DNA from 2 places in the Blautia sp. OM06-15AC genome. Region 1 is predicted to be linked to the other one. Evidence: riboswitches for the same ligand, from Rfam matches in the RefSeq annotation. Region 1 holds a riboswitch; the other holds the start of a gene.

Evidence for each region. A riboswitch is a leader RNA that binds a small molecule or an ion and turns the genes downstream of it on or off. The one in region 1 is predicted to bind thiamine pyrophosphate.
Region 2: linked by a shared signal. The riboswitch ahead of thiM (hydroxyethylthiazole kinase) and the one ahead of DXB83_RS14590 (energy-coupled thiamine transporter ThiT) in region 1 are both predicted to bind thiamine pyrophosphate.

What each region holds. Positions count from the first base shown of each region.
Region 1 is NZ_QULD01000014.1:38,931-43,406, forward strand. Features, by position in the region: gene DXB83_RS14585 (DUF4867 family protein) at 1-407, opposite strand, end outside; TPP riboswitch at 560-669, shown strand; gene DXB83_RS14590 (energy-coupled thiamine transporter ThiT) at 735-1,403, shown strand; gene DXB83_RS14595 (SpoIIIAH-like family protein) at 1,475-2,194, opposite strand; gene DXB83_RS14600 (hypothetical protein) at 2,208-2,777, opposite strand; gene DXB83_RS14605 (stage III sporulation protein AF) at 2,782-3,336, opposite strand; partial or broken gene DXB83_RS17420 (DUF6783 domain-containing protein) at 3,363-3,419, opposite strand; gene DXB83_RS14610 (stage III sporulation protein AE) at 3,443-4,476, opposite strand, start outside.
Region 2 is NZ_QULD01000001.1:156,044-160,519, forward strand. Features, by position in the region: gene thiC (phosphomethylpyrimidine synthase ThiC) at 1-80, opposite strand, end outside; gene thiD (bifunctional hydroxymethylpyrimidine kinase/phosphomethylpyrimidine kinase) at 106-885, opposite strand; gene thiE (thiamine phosphate synthase) at 1,001-1,645, opposite strand; gene thiM (hydroxyethylthiazole kinase) at 1,632-2,453, opposite strand; TPP riboswitch at 2,580-2,691, opposite strand; partial or broken gene DXB83_RS00765 (response regulator) at 2,866-3,021, shown strand; gene DXB83_RS00770 (Gfo/Idh/MocA family protein) at 3,083-4,060, opposite strand; gene DXB83_RS00775 (ketopantoate reductase family protein) at 4,082-4,476, opposite strand, start outside.

The sequences.
Region 1 (4,476 bases):
AGGGTGGTTGCGTAGACTTCAATGGTGGTTCCGGCCGGGATTAAGAAGGCCTCCATTTTGGATGAGTCGTAGGTGTGGTCTTCGGTGATGTCCTGTTCTTTTCCGAGGATCAGGATCAGGTCGGTTACGGCGATGTTGATTTCGCTGTCGCGGTGGTATTCTACGGCGTTCAGTAAATGGTTGTGGCCGTTGCAGTAGCCGATCTGGATCGGCATGCCGCCGTAGAGGCTGTCGGATACGGACTGGGCGCTTTTGCAGGCTTCGAGGCTTTCAATGGAAGGCTCGTAGACTACGTCGTCGGGACATGGGGTCTCGGACATGGCGGTGATGATGTCGCTGACGTCGAGGTCTTTGATGACTTTGCCGTACTGGCGGAATGCTTCGTCTGTTACTTTCAGAATCTGCATTGTGTTGGTGCTCCTTTCGTACAATTAGTTTAATGATTGAACTAATTGTAATATAGCACTTGTATGTACTTCTTGTCAACATGTATTTGGATGAAAAAACGGGTAGGTTGACAAATAAGGGGGAGGTTGGTATACTTTAATACGTTAAAATAATAAGACGCTAGGGGAGCCTTTGGCTGAGAACGTGGGACAGGGATAAGCTCACGGACCCTCACTACCTGAACGGGATAATTCCTGCGTAGGGAAGCTGGAACGTGGTTTCGGAGGTGATTCGGGACTGTGTTTTTATGTGAGCCCCTCCAAGCGGAATGCGAAGGAGGTTTTTTTATGAGTTTTTTTGTTACTGCTGACGGCGGACTGACGACGGCCGGTTATGTTGGATGCGTGGTGCTGATGGTGGCGCTGGTGGTGATTGCTTCGGTTCTTTCTGCTCAGAAGAGTAAGGGGACGGGAATGGATGCAAGGAAGCTGGCGTTTTGTGCGATGGGGATGGCGCTGGCGTTTGTGACTTCGTATGTGAAAGTGTTTGAGCTGCCGTACGGGGGATCGGTTACGTTGTTTTCGATGCTGTTTATTGTGCTGATTGCGAACTGGTATGGGGCGAAGACGGGTATTCTCGTTGGTTTTGCTTATGGACTGCTGCAGTTTATCCAGGGGCCGTATGTGCTGTCGCTGTTCCAGGTGTGCTGTGATTATGTGTTTGCGTTTGCGGCGCTGGGTGTGGCCGGATTCTTTGGAAAGAAGAAAAACGGGCTGCTGATCGGGTATATTGTAGCTGTGCTGGCGAGGGGATTTTTCCATACGTTAGGCGGGTATCTGTACTGGATGGATTATATGCCGGAGAATTTCCCGCAGTCTTTAAAGGCGCTGTATCCGATTATTTACAACTACAGCTATCTGCTGGCTGAAGGTGTGCTGACGGTGATTCTGATCTCGCTGCCGCCGGTGAAGAAAGCACTGCAGACGGTTGCAAGAACAGCACATGGTGCAAATTAAATAGAATTACGTGAAAAAATCCGGGAACGCATGATTTTGCGTTTCCGGATTTTTTACGTGGATATCAAAATTTACTGAGCACTCTCCTCTGCGGCTGTGTCGGCGGCGGAGCTCATGGGGGTGATGACGATGTTTTCTACGCCGATTCCGGTTTTGCGGGTTACGATGTCTTCGATCTGGGCACGCTGTTCCTCGGTTACTTCTTTCATCGGAACGACGATGTCGGCGGTTTCGCCGGTCAGGTTTACAACGACGTCGGTGAAGCCTTTGGCTTCGAGGAGGAGTTCAGTTGCTGACTCTTTTTCTACGAGTTCCGTCATTTCCACCATGCTCTGGACAGCGCTCTGGCGCTCGGTTTCGGAGAGGTTGGTGTTGTTGATGATTTCATTTAAGGTGTCTTTGTTCTGGGAACGGATCTGTTCGCGGTCGATTCTGGCCTGGGCCATGTATGTAGATGCCCCGGCAAGGACTGCCTCTCCCGGCGTTTCGGTGACGGTCCGCGACGAGTCCCCTGCTGTGCCGGCATCCACCTCGTCGGTGATGTCGGTGTCCAGGCTGGAGATGTCTTTTAAAACGGTGCTGGCATCCGCCGTGGTTCCGTCTGCCTTCTCCTTCGTGGACAGGGTACTGTCAGCATAGTTGATGTATCCGGCGACGGCAATCATGATCGCAAGGGCGGTGATGATGACCTGATTTTTCCGGAATTTTTTCTTTTTCCCGGCCGTCTTTTTCGGCGATGGTGTCTCTGCCATTTTCTCAGGTGCATTCATTTCCTGTTCTAATTTTTCCACGCATTTGACTCCTTTACTTCATTTTGACTACTTTAATCTTATTTGCGCCCACCTGAAATAATGCCATCACGGCCTCCTGAATCTCCTGTATCGTCACCGGGTTTCCCCCGCCTTCTGCGATAACGAGCACGCCGCGCACCGCCGGGTACTCCTCGGAAACCACATACGGTGTCTCGGCTCCGTTCTGTGTCTTTTCATAGACAGTTGCCTCATCCTGCGACGAGGATGTAACGCTTCCGGTCTCCTCTCCCTTCTTGTTTTCCTCCGTTGTGCTCCGCGTTGGGACATCTTTTTCCACAATCTTTTTTCCTGTGGATTCCAGCGTCACCACGACGTGCACTGCGCCCACACCGTCCATCTGGGAAAGTGCGTCACAAAGGCGCTGTTCCATCTCCTCCTGCACCGAAAGTCCCGCATCCCCCGCCGGACGCGCAGCCGTCTCCTGCGGCTGTTCTGTCTCCTCACTGGTCTTTTTTGTTCCCGTCGGCAGCAACAGGACAACGCCGATTGCCGCCAGCAGGAAGTACAGCATCCACTGCTCCTTTTTCTGTTTCCGGAAAAACGCCGCTGCCTTTTCCCTCATAGGCCTATTCCGAAATCTCTACCATAATATGCGCCGGATCGGTTCCGTAGACCTCACTTAAAACACTTTTGATCTCTGTCAGCTTTTCATCGAGCATTTCCCGCTGTTTTTTCTGTTCTTCGCGGTAAATGCTCGTCTGCCGCATCGGCGCTTCAATGCGGATCTCTTTTGCCTCACCGGTGTTTCCCGGCTCCAGCGTTACCGAAACGGCTGCCCCCGGAATGCCGCTCTCTGACAGATACATCCGGATCTGGCGCTCCGTCTCTTTTTCCCAGGCGCCCACGTAATACTGTTTTTCAAAGCTTTCTGCACGAATCTGTACATTTTCCATTGCTGCTGCCTCCTCTTCCAGCGTCAGACGGTCGAGCGTCTGCGCCATTTTCTGCTCCAAACCTCCCGCTTTTAGCACGGGCTGAAAAAAAATCAGTACCATCACAATTCCAAGAAAAAACTGAACCGGCTTCTTGTCCTCCTTCTCCGGGATCAGGTTCAGCACAGTTGTCATAAAAATCAGAAAAATTGAAATATTCTTAAGCCACTGCAGAATCTCTTCTACCATGCCGCCTCCCGCCGCTGCCTGCCCAACTACATGCTAGAGCATGTCTGAAAAATCATTTCCGCAATCTGCAAGCCCCAGTTTGCGAAAAGCCTTTTTCAGACACGCTCTAGGAAAAAGTTCCCGCCAGGATTGCAATCGTCAGCAGAAACAGGACTTCTACGGTCAGAAGGAGACGCAGAAGCATCGCATATCCTTTTCCTGCCGCCGCAAGACATCCCGCGATCCGCTTGTCCGAGACGGGCTGCGCCGCCGCGGCGAGAAGGCGGAAGGAAAGACCCGAAACGAGAAGCTGAACGGCGGGGACCATGCCTGCTGCGAGCAGTACCAGCATTGCCGTCACGCCAAAGCAGTTGCGGATCAGCACTGCGGAGCCTGCCACCAACTCGGTTACAGCATTCACCGCATTTCCGATGCCGGGAATCATTCCGGCAGTCCGCCAGAGTGCCATCTGCCGCAGGGAATCGAGCGCCGGTGCGATCAGATTCCGGATCATCTGCATTCCCACAAGTACGCCGAGCGACGATTTTAAAAGGCCGTTCACGCAGGTTTCCAGCAGCTCTGTCATATGGGACAAAATCTCCTCGCCGGAAAGATCGTTTACAAGGGCGATGAGCAGATAGATATGGATCATCGGGAGGACGAGGGCGAGCAGAAGCTTTTCGACAGCCAGAATCACTAGAAGGAGCATCTGATAAAACATCACGGCTGATGATGCACCACCGGCGGCCGCGGCCGCCAGATAGTAGGATGGCGTCAGGATCCGCATAAAAGCGACCAGCGATGTGATGACAGCTTTCAGGTTTTCCCCGCTCGACTGGAAATTTTTCAGAATCAGTGCAAGCGCAAGCAGATAGACCATATAAAAACTGGCGTCCCTGACCTGTTTTCCTTCAAAGAGAGAGGAAAAACTGCCGAGCACCGCGCCTGCCAGAACGAGGAGAAACAGCTCCTTCATCAGCCCCTTCTGCGCAAGGAATGCTGTTTTGGCACAGGAGAGAACGGCATTTCCGGCACGGAAAATGCGGAAGGGATCGCCATCCTGCAAAAGAGAACGCACCGTACCGGCAAAAGAAAACTGCTGGCTGGACAGCAGGCTGTCCACTTCCTGCTGGATTGCATCGAAGTCGAGTTCTGCAAGAA
Region 2 (4,476 bases), on a different contig from region 1:
TTTTCTGCGACTTTTTTCAGCTCCGGTGTTACAATGCCGCGGCGTGCGGCGTCCATCTGTGTTGCGTAATTGCGTTCCATCTGTTGTTCTCCTTTATTTTCAAAATCAGATCCGGTAAGCGTGGTTCAGCGGTCCCGAGCCGTGGCCGAGATCCATCATGCTCGCGAGTGCGCCCGAAATATACTCTTTTGCGGCGGAAATGGCATCCGGAAGGGAAAGCCCCTTTGCGAGCCCCGATGCGATGGCGCTGGAGAGTGTACAGCCGGTGCCGTGTGTGTTCGGATTGTCGATGCGTTTTCCGGTGAACCAGGTAAATGTGCCGTCGTGATATAAAAGATCGTTGGCATCATTGATACTGTGGCCGCCCTTTAACAGAACGGCACAGCCGCAGGAATCCCCGATCTCTTTTGCGGCGCGTTCCATATCGCTTTCCGACTGGATTTTGATGCCGGAGAGAACTTCTCCCTCTGGGATATTCGGTGTGATGACTTCGGCCAGAGGAAAGAGCAGTTTTTTCATCAGGTCAGGCACGCCGCCCGAAGCGAGCGCGGAGCCGCTTGTAGCGACGAGGACCGGGTCCACAACGATGTGTTTGGCCTGGTAGAAGCGAAGCCGTTCGGAGATGACTTCGATCAGTGCCGGGGAGGATACCATACCGATTTTGACGGCGTCCGGGAAGATGTCCGTAAAGACGGCGTCAAGCTGTGCGGCCAGAAACTCCGGTGTTACATCGAAAATACCGGAAACGCCGGTGGTGTTCTGGGCGGTGAGTGCGGTAATTGCCGACATGGCGTAAACTCCGTTTGTGATCATGGTTTTGATGTCTGCCTGAATGCCGGCGCCTCCGCTGGAATCACTTCCCGCGATTGTTAATGCTGTTTTCATGTTTTTCGCGTCCATGAGAATTACTCCTTTGCATTACTTTTCTTTTTGGACAGGCGACAAAGAAAGTGGTGCCCCCAGTCTGCCGCCTGGTGTGAGGATGAATGGTTACGTAAAATTATTTGTTTTCCAGCATGCGCAGAGTCTGTTCTTTCAGATCCTTCGTTGCGGAAACAATGTCTTTCTGTGCAAAAATGGCACTGATGACGGCGATGCCGCAGATGCCGCTGCCGGAAAGCTCCGTCACGTTATCGCGTGTGATGCCGCCGATGGCGATGACAGGGATTTTAACGGCATTGCAGATAGCAGTCAGCGTTTCGTGGCTGACATCCTCCGCATCCGCCTTGGAACCGGTGTGGAAGACCGCGCCGACGCCGAGGTAATCTGCCCCGCGCTGCTCGGCGAGAATGGCCTGTTCCACGGTCTGCGCCGAAACGCCGATGATCTTGTCCGGGCCAAGCTTAGCACGGACATCGCCGGCCTCCATATCGCTCTGGCCGACATGAACGCCGTCCGCATCCATCTTAGCTGCGATTTCCACGTTATCGTTGATGACGAAAGGAACATGGTATGCGGCACAGAGTTTTTTCAGTTCCAGTGCCTCTTCCATAAAGTGATCCTGGTCAAGATTTTTTTCGCGGAGCTGGATAAACGTTGCGCCGCCCTGCAGAGCCTTTTCCACCTGGCTGTACAGTGTCTCGCCGTTCAGCCAGCTGCGGTCTGTCACAGCATATAAAAGCAGGCCTTTTTTATCGCACTTCATACTTTGCACCTTTCTCCAGCGTCTCGCCGTCCATGTGGTAGATGGCGTCGATGATGCGGTTCCGGTAGGTGGAGTTGCCGTCTTCCGGTTTCATATGGCTCCAGCCGATCTCGCCGGCAAGTCCCATCGCGCAGACAGCGGCAGCAGCGGCTTTTAACGGCTCGTCCGGGTTGGCAACGAGGTAAGCGGTCATCATGCCGGAGAGCTGGCAGCCTGTTCCGGTGATGCTTCCCATCTCGGCGCGTCCGTTGCGGATCACGTAGCAGGTGTCAGCATCGGCAACGAGGTCGATCGCTCCTGTGATGGCGACAACACAGTTGTGGTCTTTCGCAAAGTTTTTTGCAAAAGCAACGGCGCTGTCGAGGTTTTCGTCTGTTACTTTATCGGCAACGTCTGCGTCAACACCCTTTGTCGTTCCGCTTCCAAGTGCCAGTGTTTTGATTTCGGAAATATTTCCGCGGATGACGGTGAACGGGATTTTTTTCATCAGTCCGACTGCGGTCGAAGTACGTAAGTGGCTTGCGCCTGCGCCGACTGGATCGAGCAGGATTTTGTGGCCGAGCGAAGCTGCTTTTGCACCGGCACGGTACATGCCGTCGATGCTCGTTCTGTGCAGCGTTCCAATGTTGATGTTCAGACCGCCGCAGATGGAGGTGATATCCTCGACATCCTCCGGTTCATCGGACATGATCGGGCTTGCGCCGCATGCCAGCAGAATATTGGCGACATCGTTTACTGTAACGTAATTTGTGATGTTGTGTACGAGAGGGGTTGTTTTTCTGACATTGTCAAGACAAGTGCCTAACATAATTTTTTGTTCCTCCTGTGTGAGTATTTTTGCAGAAGCAAATTCCCTTGTGTTACTGGAAGAACCTGTTGATGATGTGTTCATAGAGATTAAAAAAGCAGATATACGTGGAGGTATATCTGCAGAAAATGTGCATATCGTATCTCCCTACGTTGGCATTACCCAAATCAGGTTCAGGGTCTAGGAGATGCATCCTACTCTCAGCCCGCTTCGCACGCGAGCTCCCCTTTGCTTTCTGCAGACAATTATATACGCATAAAAACAATTGTGCAAGAGAAAAACGGAAGATTTTAAAAAAATTCAGAAAAATAAAAAAGACATGCAAAATATTGGAAATGTAATGTTATTTGGGTTGACAGAGAAAATAATATCAGCGTAAAATGAAGTATAAAATATGCGTGGAAGTCATGGACGTGATGATGCCGCCTCCATTCCGATTTTCGCCATGACCGCCAACGCCTTTGTTGAAGACCGGCAGGCCGCAAAAGAGGCCGGCATGAACGTGCATATCGCAAAGCCGATTGATGCGGAAATACTGAAAAAGAAAATTGCAGAGCATTGCAGGTGAAAAGAAGTGCCCCTGCCCGGTATCTGATGTGTGCCGGGCAGGGGCTTTTGATGTGCGAATTTTATTTTTCTTCCTCCGGGTACGTATAGCCCCAGGTTCTGCGGAAGGAGGTCATCAGATCCATGACGTCCTTCGTGTAGTCGAGGTGCATGGCAGATGCATCTCCATTGATGGCGCGTTCCATGTCGGCGAGCTCATAGGCGAGTGCATCGGCGTTGTCACCGGCTTTGATGATTTCGGATTCGCCGGTGGAAGCGTCTGTGATTTTTGCTTCCCAGGCACGCGGGTACTCCATGATCTCGATAAATCCGTTCTCACAGGAAACCATGCCGCGTTTCGGCTGTTTGGAGTGGAGAGAGAGCATCACACTTGCCATCTGTCCTTCCTGATTGGTGAGAAGGAGGCCGGCCTGCTCGTCCACACCGGTCGGAGCGGGCTTTACCTGGGAAAGGAGCTGATCCGGCTTGGAGTCGAAGAACCAGCGGAGGAAGGAGAGTGCGTATACGCCGATATCAAGCATCGCGCCGCCTGCGAGATTCCGGTTGAAGAAGCGGTTCTTCATGTTGTACTCTTTGAAACTGCCGAAGTTCATCGTGATCAGATTGACTCTGCCGAGACGGCCGGAGTCGAGAAATTTTTTCAGCTTTTTGTAGATCGGCATATGGTAAATCGTCATTGCCTCTCCGATGATGACACCTTTTTCTTTTGCAAGCGCTATGGCCTCGTCGAGCTCGTCGCTGTTCAGCGTAATCGATTTCTCAACGAGAATGTGTTTTCCATTGGCAATCGCCTCTTTCATAAAGCCAAGATGCGTGTTGTGCGGCGTCGTGATATAAATGACATCGACCTCCGGATCGGTAAACATCTCATGGAAATCATCGTAAACTTTTCCAATTCCATATTTCTCCGCAAAAGCAGCCGCCTTCTCATGGGTCCGGTTGCCGACCGCGTAAATATTCTTTCCGTTTTTCTGCAGTGCGACCGCCATTTCATTTGCAATCACACCGCATCCGAGTACAGCCCATTTGATTTCTTTCATCGTGAGATTCTCCTATCGTATCTATTTCGCCCAGAGCGGTTCTTCGCTTCCGCTGTAGTCAAACCGTCCGTCGTTTTTCTCTTCCAGTGCTTTGATCATATGGTACGTAAATTCATTGTAAGGCGTTGGAATTCCAAGCTCTTTTCCCATGCGGATCAGCGCACCCGAGAACATATCAATTTCCGTATGGCGTCCCGCATCGAGATCCTGGAGCGTCGAGTAGCGCGCCGTCGGCGGAACCGCACTTCTGCGTCCCGAGGAGACATCCGCCTTGCTGATATCAATTCCCTTTGCCTCCGCAATCGCCATCAGTTCTGCGCGGAGTCCGTCGCTGATCGCCTTCATATGTACACTGTCGCGGTAGCAGCCGACCCCGGCACCGAGAATAGCCTGCGGCAGGTTATTGCAGACATTCA